2 regions of the Variovorax frigidus genome follow, and region 2 is predicted to be linked to the other one. Evidence: riboswitches for the same ligand, from Rfam matches in the RefSeq annotation. Region 2 holds a riboswitch; the other holds the start of a gene.

Region 1 (10,521 bases), on a different contig from region 2:
CAGGAGTCCTTCGAAGGGCTGGAGGTGCGCCTGAAGCACCTCTATCCCGATGCAGCCAAGCGCGACGCCGAACGCCCGCGCTACGTCGAGCGGCTCGAATTCGAGATCAAGACCATCCTCGGGATGGGCTTCCCCGGCTACTTCCTGATCGTGGGCGACTTCATCCAGTGGGCCAAGGCCAACGGCTGCCCGGTGGGCCCGGGCCGGGGCTCGGGCGCCGGTTCGCTGGTGGCCTACGCGCTCAAGATCACCGACCTCGATCCGCTCGAATACAACCTGCTGTTCGAACGTTTCCTGAACCCCGAACGCGTCTCGATGCCCGACTTCGACATCGACTTCTGCCAGGGCAACCGCGACCGCGTGATCGACTACGTGAAGGACAAGTACGGCCGCAACGCCGTGAGCCAGATCGCGACCTTCGGCACCATGGCCGCGCGCGCCGCGATCCGCGACGTGGGCCGCGTGCTCGACATGAGCTACATGTTCTGCGACGGCATCAGCAAGCTGATCCCGAACAAGCCGGGCATGTCGGTCACGCTGCAGTACCCGCCCGCGACCAAGATCGAGGGCGACAAGAACAACTACGCCATCGAGATGGAGCCGCAGCTCAAGGAGCGCATCGAGAAGGAAGAAGAAGTCCGGATGCTGGTCGAGCTGGCGCAGAAGCTCGAGGGCATGACCCGCAACATCGGCATGCACGCCGGCGGCGTGCTGATCGCGCCCGGCAAGCTCACCGACTTCTGTCCGCTCTACCAACAGCCGGGCAGCGACTCGGCCGTGAGCCAGTACGACAAGGACGACGTGGAGGCCGTGGGCCTGGTCAAGTTCGACTTCCTGGGCCTGGCCACGCTGACCATCCTGGAGATCGCGCGCGAGTTCATCGTCAAGCGCCACAAGGGCCGCGAGAACTTCAACTACGAAGACATCAAGCTCGACGACGCCGCCACCTACCGGCTGTTCTCCGACGGCAAGACCGAGGCGGTGTTCCAGTTCGAATCGCGCGGCATGCAGGGCATGCTCAAGGACGCGCGGCCGACCCGGCTCGAGGACCTGATCGCGCTCAACGCGCTGTACCGCCCGGGCCCGATGGACCTGATTCCCAGCTTCGTGGCGCGCAAGCACGGCCGCGAAACCGTGGAGTACCCGCACCCGGCCGTGGCCGAGATGCTCTCCGAGACCTACGGGATCATGGTCTATCAGGAGCAGGTGATGCAGACCGCGCAGATCCTGGGCGGCTACTCGCTCGGCGGCGCCGACCTGCTGCGCCGCGCGATGGGCAAGAAGAAGCTCGAGGAGATGGCCGAGCACCGCGAGAAATTCCGCGCGGGCGCGCTCGCCACGCACGGCATTCCGCAGGACAAGGCCGACGAGATCTTCGACTTGATGGAGAAGTTCGCGGGCTACGGCTTCAACAAGTCGCACGCGGCCGCCTACTCGCTGCTGGCGTACCACACGGGCTGGCTCAAGGTCCATTTCACGGCCGAGTTCTACTGCGCCAACATGACCGTGGAAATGGACGACACGGACAAGCTCAAGCTGCTGTTCGAGGACGCGGTCAAGAACTTCGGCATGACCTTCGAGCCGCCGGACGTGAACCGCGGCAACTACCGCTTCGAGCCCGTGACCGACAAGGTGATCCGCTACGGCCTGGGCGCCGTCAAGGGCACCGGCCAGCTCGCGGTCGAGGCGGTGGTGCGGGCGCGGGAAGAGGGCGGTCCGTTCACCAGCCTCTACGACTTCTGCGTGCGCATTGACCGCCAGCGCATCAACAAGCGAACGGTCGAGGCGCTGATCAAGGCCGGCGCCTTCGACGCGATCCAGCAGAACCGCGCGTCCCTGCTCGCCTCGCTCGACCGCGCCTTCGAATTCGCCGCCGCCACGGCGGCCAACGCCTCGCAGGTCGACATCTTCGGCGACTGCGAACACGGCTCGGCTTCGCAGGAGCCCGAGCTGATCGACGCCACCCCCTGGGGCGTGAAGGAGCGGCTGACCTACGAGAAGACCGCTGTCGGCTTCTACCTGTCGGGCCACCTGTTCGACGAGGTGGCGCACGAGGTGCGGCGCTTCTGCAAGCGCCAGATCGACGACCTGCTCGACGGCCGCGAGCCGCAGGTGATCGCGGGCATCGTGAGCGACATGCGCGTGATCAACGGCCAGCGCGGCCGGCTCGCGATCTTCAAGCTCGACGACAAGTCGGGTGCCATCGACGCCACCGCCGACGAGGCGGTGATGAACGCCAACCGCAACACGTTGAAGGACGACGAGCTGGTCATCGTCAGCGGTCGGCTGCAGCCTGGGCGCAACGGCTTCGAGGCCCGCTTCCAGGTGCAGCAGGTCTGGGACCTCGCCACCGCGCGCTGCCGCTTCGGCCGCTATCTGCGCGTGGCGGTCAACGGCAAGGCGCCGGACATCGCGCAGCTGGTGAAGGACTTCCCGCCGCGTATCGAGATGAGCGAAGTGGGCGAACTGCGCCAGGGCCTGCCGGTGCGTCTCACGATGGCGCGCGGCGGCGCCAAGGTCGAACTCGAGTTGGGCGAACGCGCCAAGTTCTTCCCCAACGATGCGGCGCTGGCCAGCTGGACCGCGCAGGCCGAGGCCGGGAAGGCCGTGATCGTCTACGAGTGAAATCCGGGCGCGAATCGCCGAAATAACTTGTTGCAATTAGTAAAAAGGACTACATTCCAGCCCGCGCCATTTCGGCGCAGCCGCGCGGCCCGATGCCCGCGGCAAGCGAGAACTGGAGTGGGCGATGCAGTGTTTCGAGGACGGTGCGGCATTCGAGCAGTTCGATCGCGAGGCCTTCAAGTTTCCGCACAAGCTCATGGGGCACCCGGCGCTGAGCCTTGAAAACCTGGCGCGCGTGATTCCGGCGTTGCCACCGAAGCGCGTGATGTATTCGATGGGGCGCCTCAAGGAGGGCGACGACTTCGAGGGCACGTTCAGCCGCAAGCCGGCCGAGCGCAGCATCGAGGAGACCATCGAGAACATCCGCGTCGGCGATTCGTACGTGATGGTCAGCGGCCCGGAGATCGATCCGTCCTTCGCGTCGCTGCACCGCGAACTGATCGGCGACGTCGAAAGCCTGATGCGTCGCCACGGCGTGGGCACGGAAGCGGTCGACCCGCAGCTCTACCTGTTCATCGCCTCGCCGAACAGCGTGACGCCTTTCCACATCGACCGCTATTCCACCTTCCTGATGCAGTTCCGCGGCAGCAAGGAAGTGACCGTGTTCCCGCAATGGGACGAGCGGGTCGTGACAGCGGTCCAGCGCGAAGCCTATGTGTCCTATGCCAACACCCGGCTCAACTGGTCGAAGGAAACCGACGCGCTCGGCACCTGCTTCGCCTTCCAGCCGGGCGAGGCCATCCACATTCCCTTCGTCGCGGGCCACCACGTGCGCAATGGGCCGGACGACGTGTCGATTTCGATGTCGATCATCTTCAATACGCGCCAGTCGATGGCGTGGCGCCGCGCGCTCAACTTCAACCATGCCTCGCGCAAGGTGCTCGGCCGCTTCGGCATGGCGCCGGCGCCGATCGGTGCCCAGGCCTGGCGCGACAGCGCGAAATCGAGCCTGTGGCAGGCGGCCAGCCGTGTTCGGGGCCGTTGAGCCTTCGGCAGCACGGTGTTGTCTTTGGTGTTACGGGTACAAAGCCATTGGCCGTAACGTGACACGCACATCGGCGGCGACGGGCGCTGCCGATTCATCTCAATGACTTAGGTGAGCCCTACAGTCGGCCCGGACCGCAGCAGGTCGTGGCACGCGCTTTGCATTCCTTGTCTCCGAGCTGTGATTTCTACCAGCAGAAGGAGCCGAGACATGGACAGCAGATTCGAGCAATGGACCGCCATGACCGACGAGTACGCCCAACTGCTTCTGACCGCTTCCATGGGTGAGGGCGGCACCTGGGCACGGCTTCGGCAATTGGCCGAGAACATCCGCGCACTCGATTTCGTGGAGACGGCCGAACTCGAGGCCTGAGCCGCGCGCGGCGGGGGCGTTCGGGTGATCGAGCGCCGCCCCGGCCCGTCAGCCGGCGAGCCCGACGTACACGTTCTGCACGTCGTCGTTGGCGTCGATCGCGGCCAGGAAAATTTCGACTTCTTCCAGATCCTCGGCGCTCAGGCTGGCCGGATCGACCGGGTTCTTGGGCTTGTAGCCCAGCTTGGCCGACAGCACGGTGAAGCCCTGCGCCGGCAGCGCGCGGCTCACCAGGTCGAGGTCGGCCGGTGCCGTGAGGAACAGCGTGGCGCCTTCCTCATGGCCGGCTTCGAAATCCTGCGCGCCGGCTTCGATGGCCGCCAGTTCGGGATCGGCACCCGCGGTGGCCGGCTCGGCTTCGATCATGCCGAGGTGGTCGAAATCCCAGGCCACCGAGCCGGAGGTGCCGAGCTGGCCCTTGCGGAACAGCACGCGCATCTCGGGCGCGGTGCGGTTCACGTTGTCGGTCAGGCACTCGACCATCACCGGCACGCGATGCGGCGCGAAGCCTTCATAGATCACATGCTCGAAATGGACCGCCTCGCCGGTCAGGCCCGCGCCTTTCTTGATCGCCCGGTCGAGCGTTTCCTTGGGCATCGAGACCTTGCGCGCCTGCTCGACCACCAGCCGCAGCCGTGCGTTGGACGCGGGATCGGCGCCGCTGCGCGCCGCGATCATGATGTCCTTGGCCAATTTTCCGAACACCCGGCCCTTGGCATTGGCGGCCAGGTCCTTGTGCTTTGCTTTCCACTGTGCGCCCATGGTCGTGCTCCTGAGTTGGGGCGAACGGCCCGGGCCGCCCGCATGAAAGATTCTCGCGCCGGATCGAGCGGAGCGGCGGCTCAGCCGCTCAGCCCCTTCCAGAGCATGTAGGCGGCCAGCAGGTACAGCACGCTGGCGAACACCCGCTTGAGCTTCTTCACCGGCAGGCTGTGCGCGGCCCTGGCACCCAGCGGCGCGGTGAACACGCTGCAGGCGGCGATGACGACCAGCGCCGGCAGCCAGATGTAGCCGAAGGCGCCGGCCGGCAGGCCCTGCACGGCGGTGCCGCTGAGGATGTAGCCCACCACGTTGGCCACCGCGATCGGGAAGCCCAGCGCCGCGCTGGTCGCCACAGCGTTGTGGATCGCGATGTTGCACCAGGTCATGAACGGGATGCTGATGAAGCCGCCGCCCGCGCCGACCAGGCCGGAGATGAAGCCGATCACGCCGCCCGCGGCGAACTGGCCGCCGGTGCCGGGCATCTGGCGCGTCGGCGCGGGCTTCTTGTCGAGGAACATCTGCGTGGCCGAGAAGCCGACGAACAGCGCGAAGAAGATCGCGAGCGCCGTGCCCTTGAGCAGCGCGAACACGCCGAGGCTGCCCACCAGGCTGCCGATCACGATGCCGGGCGACAGCCGCTTCACGATGTCCCAGCGCACCGCGCCGCGCCGATGGTGTGCACGCACGCTCGAGACCGAGGTGAAGATGATGGTGGCCATCGAGGTCGCGATCGCCATCTTCACCGCCAGGTCGGGCGCCACGCCGCGGTGGCCGAGGAGGATGGTGATGAAGGGCACCATGACCATGCCGCCGCCGATGCCGAGAAGCCCTGCGAGGAAACCCGTGCCGATGCCCAACAGGGCGAGTTCCACGATCAACAGCGGTTCGAGCAGCATGGGGGCGGTCCGGCAGAAAGAACGACGGCCCCGATCAGGGGGCCGTCGCGGAGCGAAGAAGGTGTCTGCAGTGGGATGCGCCGGACCCGCATCCTGAACCAGGGTTCAGGTGGGCGAGGGCAGCAGGACTTCGGGTTCATCTGACGCGAGATGATCACGCCCGTCCAGCGATGTACCAAGCCCGGCTCCGGAGAGCATTGGAACAAGGAAATATTAAGCCCGACGCGCACTGCAGACAGGTGCGATTTTACGCCCGCATCGCTGTCACCCGTGTGAACGCACGGGCTTTTTGTCAGAGCAGGTGGTCGTCGCGCGCGAGCGCCTGGTCGAGCCGCTTCAGCAATTGCGCTGCGCGCTCGGCGTCGTGTGCCGCGTCGACGGCGGGCGTGGCCTCGGTGGGCGCCGCTGCGGCCGCCTCGACCGCTTCGGCCGGCTCGGGCTGCTGGCCCAGGTCGAACGCGAGGTTCAGCGCCGCGAGCACCGCGATGCGGTCACGGGCCTTCACCTTGTTGGCGTCGCGGATCTTGCACATGGCGACGTCGACGCGTTCGACCGCCTCGCGCAACTGGGCTTCGCCGCCTTCGGGGCAGCCGAGCAGATAACTCTGTCCCATGATCTGGACTTCGAGCTGTTTCATGGGGTGGCGGGATCCTGTGGCGGGTCGAGGGGCAGCCGTTCCAGGACCGCGTCGATGCGTGTGCGTGCGGCGGCGAGGCGCGACTTGAGCGCGTCGCGTTCGCGCGTCAGCGCATCGACCTGTTCCTGCAGCAGCGTGTTGGTGCGCTGAATTTCTTCGTGGCGCACGAGCAGACGTTCAACGCGCTCGGCAATCTGATCGATGGGGCTCTGTGCGGACATGGCTGCAGATTGTAGGGGCCCCTTAGAATCGCCCGCGTTGGTGCTCGCGCCGCGGTTCACGCGGCACAGTTCAACGGGAAGCAGAAACCAGAGCCCCTCGGGCCGCGGTCAGCCTGCGCTGCCCCCGCAACGGTCCAGCAGACGGCGCATTCACTCGCGCCGCTTTCGTCAATCAGCCACTGGGCGCCCTGAAACAGGTGCCTGGGAAGGCGACGACAGTTGTTCTGCCAGCCCGGATACCGGCCAACGAGGTGAGGGTGGGTGCGCGTGTCGCGGCCACCTTCGTGACGCCCACACGTCCGGCGGGGAAGCCGGACAGGGTTTTGTTCTCAAGTTCGTTCCCATGAAGAATCGTTTCTCTCCCCACGGCGTCTGCGCGCCGGTGTCCGTGCGTGTGCGCTACGCCACGTTGCCGCTGGCCGCCCTGAGCGCCGCCATCGCCGTGGCCCTCCCGGGCCTGGCACTGGCTCAGCAGCGGTCCCTGCCCGAGACCGTGGTCACGGCCACCCGCGTGGCACAGCCGCTGTCGGACCTGACCTCGGACGTGTCCATCGTCGACCGCGAGACCATCGAGCGCAGCGGCGCCACCGGCGTGGCTGACGTGCTGGCGCGTTTGCCCGGCATCGAGATCAGCCGCAACGGCGGCATCGGCAACACCACCAGCGTGTTCATCCGCGGCGCCGAATCGCGCTTCACCGCGGTCTACATCGACGGCGTGCGCATCGACTCGCAGTCCACCGGCGGCGCCGGCTGGGAAGGCATCCCGCTGGGGCAGATCGACCGCATCGAAGTCTTGCGCGGCCCGGCCGCGGCGGTCTACGGCTCCGATGCCATCGGCGGCGTGATCCAGCTGTTCACCAAGCGCGGTGAAGGCGCCGCGACCCCCTACGTCGGCGTGGGCATCGGCAGCCGCCAGCTGCGCAAGGCCGAAGCCGGCGTGAGTGGCTCGGCGGGCGTGGGCGGTGCCTTCGACTACGCGCTGGGCATCTCGTACGAGGAGAGCGACGGCTTCGACATCCAGCCGCTCGCGAAGCGCAACCCGGTCAGGACCGCGCAGTACGCGGCCGACGGCTGGACCAGCCCCGACCGCGACGGCTACCGCAGCACCGCGGCCAATGCGCGCCTGGGCTTCCAGATCAACCCGGCGCACCGGCTCGAAGGCACCTTCCTGTACAGCGACATCGAGGCGAAGTACGACGCCTCCAGATCGGGCGCGCGGCCGCCGGCCGTGTTCCCCGACGACACCTCGACCAACACGCTGCGCACCGCGGGCCTGGCCTGGATCGCCAAGTGGACCGATAACTACACGACGCGGCTGCAGATCACCGACAGCAAGACCACCTACCAGACCGATCCGAGCTTCTACCGGACCGAGACCGCGCTGCGCGGCTACCTGTTCCAGAACGAGCTGCATTTCGGTGCGCACCGTGTCACGGCCGCGCTCGAGCGCCGGGAAGACGACCTGGAGAACGCCGCCACCGCCACGGCGAAACTGCTGGCGCGCGACCGCTCGCAGAACGCGGTGTCGCTGGGCTACGGCTTCGTGCAGGGCCCGCACACGGTGCAGTTGCAGGCGCGCCGCGACGACGACAGCGAATTCGGCGCCAAGACCACCGGCAGCGCAGCCTACGGCTACGCGATCACGCCGCAGTGGCGCGCCACCGCGTCGGTCGGCACGGCCTTCCGCGTGCCCACGCTCTACCAGCGCTTCAGCGAGTACGGGCTCGCAAGCCTGAAGCCCGAGGAAAGCCGCAACGTCGAACTGGGCCTGAACTGGACCTCGGGCGCGAGCAACGCCGGCGTGGTGGTCTACCGCAACAAGGTGACCAACCTGATCACCTACGACGGCAGCGCACGCGGCTGCGTCTCGACCTTCGGCTGCTACGCCAACACCGCACGCGCCGCGTACGAGGGCCTGACCCTGACCGCCGGCCACCGCATCGGCGACGTGGCGCTGCGCGCCTCGGCCGACTTCCAGGACCCGCGCGACCTCGGCACCGACAAGCTGCTGGCCCGCCGCGCGCGCCGCCACGGCATGCTGGGCGCCGACTGGAACGTGGCCGGCTGGACGCTGGGCGCGGAGGTGCAAACTTCGTCCATGCGTTATGACGATGCCGCCAACCTGCGCCGACTCGGCGGCTACACCGTGCTCAACCTGGTCGCGAGCACCAAGCTCACGCCCTCGCTGACGCTGATCGGCCGGCTGGACAACGCGGGCGACAAGGACTATTCCTTCGCCCGCATCTATGCCACCGCGGGCCGTACCGCCTACCTCGGGCTCAAGTGGTCGCCCCAGTAAGCCGCAGCGCCGCCTGCGCCGCCGTGCTCGTGGCCGCGCCCGCTTCCGGGCAGGGCAAGACGACGGTCACGGCCGCGCTGGCGCGCCTGCATGCGCGCGCCGGCCGGCGCGTGCGCGTCTTCAAGTGCGGGCCCGATTTCCTCGACCCGCGCTGGCTCGCGCTGGCCAGCGGTGCGCCGGTGCATTCTCTCGATCTCTGGATGAACGGCGAGGCCGACTGCCGTGCGCGCCTGCACGCGGCGGCCGGCGAGGCCGACCTGCTGATCGTCGAGGGCGTGATGGGCCTGTTCGACGGCACGCCGAGTGCGGCCGACCTCGCGGTGCATTTCGGCCTGCCCGTGCTGGCGGTGATCGACGCGCGCGCCATGGCCGGCACCTTCGGTGCGCTGGCCTATGGGCTGCAGCATTTCAAGCCCGGCCTGCCGTGGTTCGGCGTGCTGGCCAACCGCGTGGCGAGCGAACGCCATGCGGGCATGCTCGAAGGCGCGCTGCGCGATCCCGCGCACTGGCTCGGCGGCCTGCCCAAGGGCGAGGATTTCACCCTGCCCGAACGGCACCTGGGCCTGGTCGCGGCCGACGAGACGCAGGACGCGCTGGCCCGGCTCGATGCCGCCGCCGACGCGCTCGCGGCCACGCCGCTGGGCCGGCTGTCGGTCGCGGAACTGCCGCAGGTGCGCTTCGAGGCCCCTGTTGTGGAAACGGTTGCGCCGCTGCTTGCCGGCCGCACCATCGCGATCGCGCGCGACGCCGCCTTCGCCTTTCTCTATCCGGCCAACCTCGACGTGCTCGATGCACTCGGAGCGCGCCTCGCATTCTTTTCGCCGCTGGCCGGCGATGCATTGCCTGAATGCGATGCCGTCTGGCTGCCCGGTGGCTATCCCGAACTGCATGCCGAAACGCTGGCCGCTCGCACGCCGTTGCGCGATGCACTGATCGCCCACGCCGCGGCCGGCAAGCCGATCTGGGCCGAGTGCGGCGGCATGATGGCTCTGTACGACACGCTGGTCACGGCCGACGGGCAAGCCCATGCGATGTGGGGCCTGATGCCAGGCCGCGTGACGGTGCAGAAGCGGCTCGCGGCGCTCGGACCGCAGCAGCTGGCCCTGGCCGGGCACAGCCTGCGCGGCCACACCTTTCACTATTCGGTCTGCGACACGCCGCAGCCCGTGGCCGCGCGCACCACGCGGCCCCACACCGAGGCGGCAGGCGAAGCGGTCTATGTGCGCGGCACGGTCCGCGCGAGCTACTTCCACGCCTGGTTCGCCTCCAGCCCTGAAGCCACTGCGCGGCTGTTCGATGCCGCGCCGATCGGATTTGCAGATGAGGGTTGATCGCGAATACCTGCTGGGCGGCCAGAAGAGCGGCAAGTCGCGCCGCGCCGAGGAACGCGCGGCCACCTGGCTGGCCGCCTCGCCCGCGCACGACGCGGTGCTGATCGCCACCGCCACCGCCTGGGACGACGAGATGCGCGAACGCATCGCGCGGCACCAGGCCGATCGGGCTGCGCGCGTGCCGGGCCTGCGCACCGTCGAAGAGCCGGTGCAGCTGGCCGAGGCCATCGCCGCCCACAGCGCGCCCGGCACGATGGTGCTGGTCGACTGCCTCACGCTGTGGCTCACCAATCTCACGATGCCGATGGAGGGCGTGACGCACGACGCGGCGCCGGCCATCGCGGCGCTGCGGGCCGCCTTGCGCGCGGCGCGCGGTCCGGTCGTGCTGGTGGG
Region 2 (10,521 bases):
GTCGGCGGCGGCACCGCTTTGCTTGCTCATGCAGGCATTGACCTTGTCCAGGTAGGCCTGGCAGTCTTGCGGCAATGCGGCGGCCGTGGTGCTCGCTGCGGGTGCGGTGGCGGCTGGCGCGGCGGCAGCGGGCGCAGTGGCGGCCGGTGCGGTGGCAGCAGGAGGGGTTGCAGCCGGGGCGGCGGGCGCCGGTTCCTGCTTGGAGCAGGCGCTGAGGGCGGCCGCGATCGAGATCAAGGCGAAAAACTTCTTCATTGGTTCATTCCTGTTGTAGTCAATGACCGTGCGGCGGCCGTCTCCCACGGCGCGGTGACGCACGAGCCCGGGAATCCAGGCAAGCGGCAGTATGCCTGCACCGCATGGCGCAACAGGGACGCGCGCAGGGCTCAGCGCAGGCGCCAGAAACTGCGCCAGAACCGACGCGCACCGGCCTTCATCTGACGCACCGCGCGCCACGGCGCGCTCTGCCGCACGATGCCCAGCACATGGTCCTTCCACGCAGTCCAGCGTGGGTACCAGCGCGCGAACCAGCCGATGCGCATCAGCGTGGGCTGCACCAGCTGGAACAGCCGCGCCACCACGGCCGTGCCCGCGAGCTTGGCCGCGCCCAGGAGCAGCACACCGCTCGCGTAGTGGCCACGGCCGAACAGGAACAGCGCGAGCAGCTTGATCGGCAGCAGCGCGATCACGGGCAGCGCGAAGGTCAGCAGCGCACCCCAGGGCGGCAGGCTGCGCACCCAGTGTTCGAGCCGCCCCCACAGCGGCAGGCGCGCGAGCTTGGCGACCTGTGCGGCCAGCGGTTCCCAGCCCCATTCCTCGAACAGCAGCACCGGCACCAGCAGCAGGGTGGCGACGAGGCGGAGCAGGCGGCGCAAGCGGATCGACATGCAAGCGATTGTGACCCCCGGCGCCTCGCGGGCCTATGGCAAACTTCTGCGCTTTATTGCGCGCCCAGGGTTCATTCAGACATGCAGAAAATCATTCGCCAGCTCGCGTCCGAAATCAAGGTCGGCGAGCACCAGGTGAAAGCGGCCATCGAGCTGCTCGACGGCGGCGCCACGGTGCCCTTCATCGCCCGCTACCGCAAGGAGGCCACCGACGGCCTCGACGACATCCAGCTGCGTGAACTCGAAGCGCGCCTGTCGTACCTGCGCGAACTCGACGAGCGCCGCACGGCCGTGATGAAGAGCATCGACGAGCAGGGCAAGCTGACCGACGCGCTGCGCATCGCGATCGCCACCGTGGCGACCAAGCAGGAGCTGGAAGACCTCTACCTGCCCTTCAAGCAGAAGCGCCGCACCAAGGGCCAGATCGCGCGCGAGTCCGGCATCGAGCCGCTGGCCGACAAGCTCTTCGCCGACCCGACGCTCGATCCGGCCGTCGAGGCCAAGGCCTTCCTCAGGCCCGCCGAGACGCTCGACGACGGCAAGCCGGGCCCCGACTTCTCCACCGTGCCGGCCGTGCTCGACGGCGTGCGCGACATCCTGTCCGAGCGCTGGGCCGAAGACGCGGCGCTGGTGCAGCGGCTGCGCGAATGGCTCTGGAGCGAAGGCCTGTTCAAGTCGACGCTGATGGCGGGCAAGGACGAGAACAACGTCGATGTGTCCAAGTTCCGCGACTACTTCGACTACGACGAGCCCATCGGCCGCGTGCCCTCGCACCGCGCGCTGGCCGTGTTCCGCGGCCGCGCGCTCGACATCCTCGACGCCAAGCTGGTGCTGCCGGTCGAGCCCGAACCGGGCAAGCCCAGCATCGCCGAAGGCCGTATCGCGCTGCACCTGGGCTGGAGCCATGCGGCGCGCCCGTCCGACGACCTGATCCGCAAGTGCGTGGCCTGGACCTGGCGCGTGAAGCTCTCGCTCTCGACCGAGCGCGACCTGTTCACCCGCCTGCGCGAAGACGCCGAGAAGACCGCCATCAAGGTCTTCGCCGACAACCTGCGCGACCTGCTGCTGGCCGCGCCCGCGGGACGGCGCGTGGTGCTGGGCCTCGACCCGGGCATCCGCACCGGCGTGAAGGTGGCCGTGGTCGACGCGACCGGCAAGCTGGTCGAGACCGCCACCGTGTTCCCGCACGAGCCGCGCAAGGACTGGGAAGGCTCGCTGCACACGCTGGGCAAGCTCTGCGCCAAGCACGGCGTGAACCTGATCGCGATCGGCAACGGCACCGCCAGCCGCGAGACCGACAAGCTGGCCGCCGACCTGATCAAGCTGCTCGCGAAGATGGCCGACCAGGCCGGCGCGCCGCCCATGGCCATCGACAAGGTGGTGGTGAGCGAGGCCGGCGCCTCGGTCTACTCCGCCAGCGAATTCGCCTCGCAGGAAATGCCCGACGTCGACGTGAGCCTGCGCGGCGCGGCCAGCATCGCGCGCCGCCTGCAGGACCCGTTGGCCGAGCTCGTGAAGATCGACCCCAAGTCGATCGGCGTGGGCCAGTACCAGCACGACGTGAACCAGAGCGAACTCGCGCGCACGCTGAGCGCGGTGGTCGAGGATTGCGTGAACTCGGTGGGCGTGGACCTCAACACCGCCAGCGTGCCGCTGCTGTCGCGCGTGTCGGGTCTGTCGGCCAGCGTGGCCAAGGCGGTGGTGCGCTGGCGCGAGGCCAACGGGGCCTTCGCCACGCGCAAGCAGCTGCTGGAAGTCACGGGCTTCGGCCCCAAGGCCTTCGAGCAGAGCGCCGGCTTCCTGCGCGTGCGCGACGGCAGCAACCCGCTCGACATCACCGGCGTGCACCCGGAAACCTACCCGCTGGTGGAACAGATCATGGTCAAGACCGGCAAGCCCATCACCGAGCTGATGGGCCGCGCCGACATGCTCAAGACGCTGAAGCCCGAACTCTTCGCCAACGAGAAGTTCGGCGTGATCACGGTCAAGGACATCCTGGGCGAACTCGAGAAGCCGGGCCGCGACCCGCGCCCCGACTTCAAGGTGGCGCGCTTCAACGACGGCGTCGAGGACATCAAGGACCTGGTCGAGGGCATGATCCTCGAGGGCACGGTGAGCAACGTCGCGCAGTTCGGCGCCTTCATCGACCTGGGCGTGCACCAGGACGGCCTGGTCCACGTGAGCCAGCTCGCGAACAAGTTCGTGGAAGATGCGCGCGAGATCGTCAAGACCGGCGACATCGTCAAGGTCAAGGTGATGGAGGTCGACGTGGCGCGCAAGCGCATCGGCCTCTCGATGCGCCTCGATGCGGCGCCCGCGCGCCGCGACGGCCCGCGCGACAACCGCTTCGAGGGCGCCGGCCGCGGCCAGCAGCAGGGGCCGCGCCGCGACAACGCGCCGCAGCCCGCGGGCCAGATGGCCAGCGCCTTCGCCAAGCTGCAGGGGCTGCGCGGCAAGTAGCCGCCCTGCATGAAGGCACTGCGCATCCACGCCGGTCCGGCGGCCAGGCGCCTGATCGAAGCGCAGGGCCTGCGGCCAGACGACGTGCGCGTGGTGCCGGGCGCAGCTGGCGGCCCCAAGGGCCTGATCCTCGGGCCCATCGACCGCTTCCTGTTCGGCGACTGGCTGCCGCGCTCCACGCAACCCATCGATCTCGTGGGCGCGTCGATCGGCGCCTGGCGCCTGGCCAACGCCTGCCTCGACGATCCGATGCGCGCGCTGCGCGACTTCGAGGACGGCTACATCACGCAGCACTTCGAACCGCCGCCGGGCCAGAAGCGGCTCACGGCGAAGCAGGTCAGCGCGCAGTTCGGCGAGGGCTTGCGCAGCTTCTACGGCGGCCGGGCCCAGGAGGTACTGAACCACCCGCGCTACAGCCTGCACGTGATCACCGCGCACGGCCGGCACCTGCTGGGCCGCGAGGGGCGAGGGCGCACGGCCCTGGGCTACCTGGGGGCCTTCATGGCCAACGGCGTGCGGCGCAAGGCATTGGGCGGCTGGCTCGAGCGCGTGGTGTTCTCCACGCCCGATGCGGCGCTGCCCTTCGCGACCACCGATTTCGCGACCCGGCGCGTGGCATTGAGCGAAGCCAACTTCGCGCCCGCGCTGCAAGCCTCGTGCTCGATCCCCTTCATGCTCGAGGCGGTGCACGACATCCCCGGCGCGCCGCCCGGCGCCTACTGGGACGGTGGCATCACCGACTACCACCTGCACCTCGATTACCGCACTGGGCCCGAGGGCCTGGTGCTGTACCCCCACTTCCAGCAGGCGGTGGTGCCCGGCTGGCTCGACAAGGGCCTGAAGTGGCGCCACAAGGCCACGCCCTTCCTCGACGGCATGGTGGTGCTGGCGCCGTCGCCCGAATGGGTCGCGACCTTGCCCGGCGGCAAGCTGCCCGACCGCAACGATTTCCTGCGCTACGGCAACGACCTGGCGGGCCGCATCCAGGCCTGGCGCACCGCGGCGGCCGAGGCAGGGCGGCTGGCCGACGAACTGCAGCAATGGCTGGAACGGCCCGACATGACGCAACTCCGCGTGCTGTGATCGAGGGGGCGCCGCGCGAAGAAAGGATTTTGTTGGCGCATCGATGAATCCAATGGGCGGCGCGCCCCGTATGAATGACACCCGACGCGCATCTTCGCGGCGGTGAATGCAACAGGAGTCATCCATGCAAGCCAAGTTCTCACGTCTCGCTTCCCTCGCACTCGCAGCCGCTCTGTCGGTCGGTGCGGTCTCCGCCATCGCCCAGGTCACCGTCGGCGGCGCGCCGATGTTCGCCACCAAGGACATCATCGACAACGCCGTCAATTCCAAGGACCACACGACCCTGGTCGCCGCGGTCAAGGCAGCCGGCCTGGTCGAGACGCTCAAGGGCCCGGGTCCGTTCACCGTCTTCGCGCCCACCAACGCCGCCTTCGCCGCCCTGCCGGCCGGCACGGTCGACACGCTGCTCAAGCCCGAGAACAAGGGCACGCTCACGACCATCCTGACCTACCACGTGGTGGCCGGCAAGGTGGATGCCAAGTCGCTCATGAAGATGATCGACGACGGCAAGGGCATGGCCTCGCTCAAGACCGTCGCGGGCGGCACGCTGGTCGCCAAGAGCAGCGGCGGCACCGTGACCGTGACCGACGAAAAGGGCGGCAGCGCCAACGTGACGATCGCCGACGTGTACCAGTCGAACGGCGTGATCCACGTGGTCGACAAGGTGCTGCTGCCCAAGTAAGCAGTACGGTTCGGCGGCAAGCCTCGCGCGGCAAGCTGTCCGACTTCTTTACCTTCCTATAATTCTGTGGTCGGGCCGGCGCTGTGAGCGCCGCGCCCGCACGGTTCGAAGGTGCCCCGCACGCTCTCCGCCTCGGAGGGTCTCGGGGTTAAACGGGAAGCAGGTGACTGGCGTCTTCACACGACGCGAGAAGTCCTGCGCTGCCCCCGCAACGGTCAGCGGATCTCTTGGAATCCCTCACGTCCATGCCTTCTTCGGCATGGCAGTCACTGCGCCTCCGGGCGTGGGAAGGCGAGGGGCTTCCGGTCGTGCATGCAACGCGCATGCAGGACGGTCCGCAAGCCCGGATACCGGCCTTCGCAACCGCTTCGGCCGCTGCGGGAGAGCGAGGGTCCGGGCAGGTCGGTGCATGCGCACCGGGCTTGGCCGCGAGGCGTTCTTTCTTCTTCAGCGTCATCACTGGTTTGGGCTCCGCGGGGTGGCGGGGCGCAGTTGGAAGACGCATGAAAAGAGCAATGATCCTGAACCCGGTCCGTGTGGGCGTGCTGGGTTTTCTCTCGATGGCCGCAGGCCCGGGCATGGCCCAGGAAGCCGATGCGCTGAACGAGATCTTCGTCACGGCCACGGCCCGCCCCGAGGCGCGCGCGAGCATCGCCGCGACCACGCAGGTGATCGATCGCGCCGCCATCGACCGGTCGACTGCCAAGTCGGTGACCGACCTGCTGGCCGAGAACGCGGTCGGCTTCTTCAGCGAATGGACCGCGGCGCAGACCTCGATCAACATCCGCGGCGCCACCAGCGACGGCCAGGGCCGCGACTACAAGGGGCAGGTGCTGGTGCTGGTCAACGGCCGGCGCGCAGGCACGGCCAACATCTCGAAGCTCAGCGCCAACGAAGTGGAGCGCATCGAGATCGTGCGCGGCCCGGCCTCGGTGATCTACGGCAGCCAGAACATGGGCGGCGTGATCAACATCATCATGAAGAGCGGCTACAACGCGCCGCCGAGCCAGGCCGGCCTGAGCGTGGGCTCGTGGGGCGGCGTGCAGGCCCATGCGCAGACCAGCGGCGGCGGCGAGCGCTTCGACTGGACCTTCGGCGTGTCGGGCGGCCGGCGCGACGACTACGAATCGGGCAAGGGCGGCGGCAAGCTGGCCAACACCGGCTGGGAACGCCGCGGCTTCGCGGGCGCGCTGGGCTTCCAGGTCGACGAGCGCAACCGGCTCGAACTCAAGCTGCGCACCGACGGCATCTACAACGCGGGCTTCCGCGGATCGGGCGCCAACACCGTCAGCAAGGACGACCGCACCAACGCCTCGGCCGACCTGAGCTACGAAGGCCGCACTGCCGACGAGCGCATCAGCTGGATGGCGCAGATCTACGCGGTGGCCGACGAGGACGAATTCAAGTGGGCCTCGCCCGTGGTGCGCTCGGGCACGCGGGCCACGCCCGGCACCTCGAGCGACTACAACGACCGCAAGCTCGACATCCTGGGCACGCGCCTGCAGCCGCGCTTCAAGCTGGGGCAGGGCAACGACCTGCTGCTGGGCTACGACTGGGAGCGCAGCCGGCTGCGCTCGGACCGCATCCGCGTCGCGCTGCCCGGCGGCCCGACCGGCCAGGTCGCGCCCTACGACAACAACCAGACCGAGCACGTCAACGCGCTGTACTTCGAGGATTCGCAGAAGTTCTTCGACGACCGCCTGACCGTGCGCGGCGGCGCGCGCCGCACCGAGGGCCGCACCGGCTTCGACTTCACGCCCAACCTGCCGCTGCAGCGCAGCGGCAGCCAGTCGTACGGCGAGACCACCTGGTCGACCGGCGCGACCTGGCGTGCGCTCGACGTGCTGAACCTGCGCACCGGCATCTCGACCGGCTTCCGCGCGCCGACCTCGACCGAACTGGGCTCGGACTTCACCGCGGTGGGCGGCGGCCGCAGCTTCGGCAACCCGAACCTCAAGCCCGAGAGCAACCGCCAGATCGAGTTCGGCGGCACGCTGCAGCTGCCGGTCTGGAACGCGGACGTGGCGCTGTTCCAGAACACGATTTCCGATCGCATCATCACCGTGTCGCGCGGCCCGACCACCAACACCTCGGACTACGCCAACAACGCGGCCGACATCGTGGTGCGCGGCATCGAGGCCAGCGCCAACGTCGACCTGGCGAAGGCGCTGAACTTCTCGACCGGCACCCACAGCCTCAACGCGTATGCGAACGGCTACTACAACTTCACCATGCGCGACAAGGGTGCGACTGCGCTCGACACCGACCGCGTGCAGCGCATGTACAAGTACGAAGCCTCGGTGGGCCTGCGCTACGGCCGCGGCGCGGGCAAGCTGCCCGACGACTGGAGCCTGCAGGTCGGCGCGTTGCTGCGCGGGCCGATGTGGTACGACACCGAAGAGGCGCTGCTGATCCCGCAGGGCGAGCCCTACAGCACTTACATCCACCGCAAGGGCGCGTTCACCGTCTGGAACCTGCGCGGCGACTACCGCATCAGCAAGCGCGTGAAGGTGTTCGCGGCGGTCAACAACCTGTTCGACCTGAACCGCAGCCCGATCTTCATCGCGCTCGACCAGAAGCCGTGCATCGCCGATCCGCGCTTCCAGAACGGCGGCTGCGGCACCTCGATGCCGGGCCGTGAGTTCCAGGTCGGCATGCAGGTCACGTTCTGATGCGACTCAAGCGCATCGCGCTGGCCCTGGGTCTGAGCGTGGCCGCCCTCACGGGGCAGGCCGCGCCGATCGCGGTCCGCGATGCGCTGGGCCGCACGGTGGTGCTGAGCGCGCCGCCGCAGCGTCTGGTGACCATCTTCGCGTCGAACACCGAGCTGGTGACCTCGCTGGGGCTGGCCGACCGGATCGTCGGCGTCGAGGAATACACGCGCTTTCCGCCCGAGGTCATGGACAAGCCGAGGGTCGGCGGCCGCCTGGGCTTCTCGGTCGACGCGGTGGTCGCGCAGCGGCCCGACCTGGTGATCGTCACGCCCGCGCGGCAGGCGGCCAACCAATTGGTCGACCCGATGACGCGCATCGGCGTGCCGGTGATCGTGCTGCTGAGCCGATCCGTCGGCGAGGTGCTCGACAACATCCGCCTGATCGGCCGCGCCACCGGCGTGCCCGACCGCGGCGAGGCGCTGGCGCAGTCGCTGCAGGCGCGGCTGGACGCCGTGGCGCAGCAGGTCGTGCAACGCAGGTCGCCGCGCATGGTGATGATCACCGGGCGCGTGGGCAACGGCATGCTGCTGGTGGCGCGCGCCGACACCTACACGGGCGAGGCGATGCGCATGGCGGGTGGGCGCTTCGCGATCGCAGGGCGGGGGGCGGTGGCGCAGGTGTCACCCGAAGCGATCCTCGCCTCGGACCCGGATGTGCTGCTGTTCGCGGGGACCCAGGCGGCGTTCGAGGACCTGGTGCAACTGCCGGGCTGGCGCGACATGCGGGCCGTGCGTGACAAGCGGGCGGTGACGGTGTCGCGCAGCGAGTTCCTGATTCCGGGGCCGCGGACCATCGACGGGATCGAGCGCCTGGCGAAGTGGCTGGGGTCGGTGGAGGTCAGGCCGTGAGCGTTTGGGTTTCACTTCCTCTCCCGGAGGGAGAGGGGAAAGAGGGCCTGCGCGCTGACACAGCCTCCGCATCGATGCCCTCTGTCTTGCTCCCTCTCCCTCTGGGAGAGGGCTGGGGTGAGGGCGGCAGCGCCCCCATCGTGCGAGCCCCCATCCCTGCCTTCCCCCGGAGGGGGAAGGAGCCAAAGCAGCCGCGCTTCTTTCACCAGGCAGCGAGGGAGCTGACCCGGTCTTTCTCCCTCCCCCTCCGGGGGAGGGTAGGGGTGGGGGCACTCAGCCTCAACAGAGGCTGGCCCGGACCACCGCCCATGCCCTCACCCTGCCCTCTCCCGGAGGGAGAGGGGAAAGAGGGCCTGCGCGCTGACACAGCCTCCGCATCGATGCCCTCTGTCTTGCTCCCTCTCCCTCCGGGAGAGGGGAAAGAGGGCCTGCGCGCTGACACAGCGTCCGCATCGACGTCCTCTGTCTTGCTCCCTCTCCCTCCGGGAGAGGGTTGGGGTGAGGGCGGCAGCGCCTCCATCGTGCGAGCCCCCATCCCCACCTTCCCTCAGCGGGAAAAGGCGCAACACCCGTGACCCCACCCACCCCTCGCCACCCCGCCCGCGCCTGGCTCATCGCCGCCGCGGTGCTCGGGGTCGCCTTGCTGCTCGCCGCCTGCGCCGGCCACGAGTGGTCGTCCCCGCAGGCCCTCTACCGCGCGCTCGCAGGCGACGACAGCCTGCGCAGCCGCCTCCTGCTGCAATGGCGCCTGCCGCGCGTGTTCGCCGCTGCACTGGTCGGCGCCTTGCTCGGCCTGTCGGGCGCGGTGTTCCAGGGCGTGTTCCGCAACCCGCTGGCCGAGCCCTACCTGCTCGGCGCTTCGGGCGGTGCGGCGCTGGGGGCCACGGTCGCGCTGCTCGTGCCGCTGGGCGTGCCTCAGTCGTATTCGTTGCCCGCACTCGCCTTCGCGGGTGCCTGGGGCGCGACCGCGCTGGTGCTCGGCGTCTCCCGCGTCGCCGGCGCGCTCGATGCCGCCGGCATGCTGCTGGCCGGCGTCGCCATCGCCGCGATGCTGGGCGCATTGCGCTCCTTCCTCATGCTCGCGCTGTCCGACGAGACCGTGAGCCTGCAGGTCGTGATGAACTGGGTGCTGGGCGGCATCCAGACGCCGTCGTGGCCCGGCCTGGGCCTGCTCGCGGCGCTGTGCGTGGCCTGCCTGCTCGCCACCTCGCGCATCGCGCACGGGCTCGACCTGCTGGGCCTGGGCACGCGCGCGGCGCAGGGCTTCGGGCTCGACGTGGCGCGCTTCACGCCCGTCGCGGTCATCGTCGGTTCGCTGGTGGTCGCGGCGGCCGTGGCCTACGGCGGCCTGGTGGCCTTCGTCGGGCTGGCCGCGCCGCACATCGCGCGCTGGATGGTCGGGCCGCTGCACCGGGTGCTGCTGCCGGCCTCGGCGCTCACCGGTGCCATCGTGGTGACCGTGGCCGACGCCATCGCGCGTTCGGCCCTGCCGCCGGCCGAGATCCCGCTGGGCCTGGTCACGGCGGTGGCGGGCGGGCCCTTCTTCATCGTGCTGCTCGCGCGGAGGCTGCGTTCATGAATCTGCTGCTCGAAGCACTGCACCTCGGCGTCTCGCGCCGCCACAAGTCCATCCTGCGCGACGTGTCGATCGGCTTCGGCGCGACCGGCTCGGTCGCCGTCATCGGCCCCAACGGCGCGGGCAAGTCCACGCTGCTCGCGCTGCTGGCCGGCCTCGAAACACCTGCGCAGGGCGAGGTGCGGCTGGGCACGCGGCGCGTGGTCGATGTGCCGGCCGCCGAGCGCGCGCAATCGATCGGCTTCATGCCGCAGCACTTCGAGCCGCACTG

Evidence for each region. A riboswitch is a leader RNA that binds a small molecule or an ion and turns the genes downstream of it on or off. The one in region 2 is predicted to bind cobalamin.
Region 1: it holds a riboswitch for cobalamin, as region 2 does, so the genes downstream of both, ACSFBC_RS00315 (TonB-dependent receptor domain-containing protein) here and ACSFBC_RS14480 (TonB-dependent receptor) in region 2, are expected to answer to the same signal.

What each region holds. Positions count from the first base shown of each region.
Region 1 covers NZ_JBPJZF010000001.1:60,156-70,676, forward strand. Annotated here, with positions in the region: gene dnaE (DNA polymerase III subunit alpha) at 1-2,625, shown strand, start outside; gene ACSFBC_RS00285 (cupin-like domain-containing protein) at 2,750-3,610, shown strand; gene ACSFBC_RS00290 (hypothetical protein) at 3,821-3,982, shown strand; gene ACSFBC_RS00295 (YebC/PmpR family DNA-binding transcriptional regulator) at 4,031-4,744, opposite strand; gene ACSFBC_RS00300 (sulfite exporter TauE/SafE family protein) at 4,825-5,640, opposite strand; gene ACSFBC_RS00305 (cell division protein ZapA) at 5,933-6,277, opposite strand; gene ACSFBC_RS00310 (DUF904 domain-containing protein) at 6,274-6,498, opposite strand; cobalamin riboswitch at 6,520-6,760, shown strand; gene ACSFBC_RS00315 (TonB-dependent receptor domain-containing protein) at 6,842-8,797, shown strand; gene ACSFBC_RS00320 (cobyrinic acid a,c-diamide synthase CobB) at 8,782-10,128, shown strand; gene ACSFBC_RS00325 (bifunctional adenosylcobinamide kinase/adenosylcobinamide-phosphate guanylyltransferase) at 10,118-10,521, shown strand, end outside.
Region 2 covers NZ_JBPJZF010000004.1:468,149-478,669, reverse strand. Annotated here, with positions in the region: gene ACSFBC_RS14505 (lipoprotein) at 1-255, opposite strand, end outside; gene ACSFBC_RS14500 (hypothetical protein) at 387-887, opposite strand; gene ACSFBC_RS14495 (Tex family protein) at 969-3,347, shown strand; gene ACSFBC_RS14490 (patatin-like phospholipase family protein) at 3,357-4,430, shown strand; gene ACSFBC_RS14485 (fasciclin domain-containing protein) at 4,555-5,112, shown strand; cobalamin riboswitch at 5,206-5,485, shown strand; gene ACSFBC_RS14480 (TonB-dependent receptor) at 5,616-7,784, shown strand; gene ACSFBC_RS14475 (ABC transporter substrate-binding protein) at 7,784-8,674, shown strand; gene ACSFBC_RS14470 (FecCD family ABC transporter permease) at 9,246-10,253, shown strand; gene ACSFBC_RS14465 (ABC transporter ATP-binding protein) at 10,250-10,521, shown strand, end outside.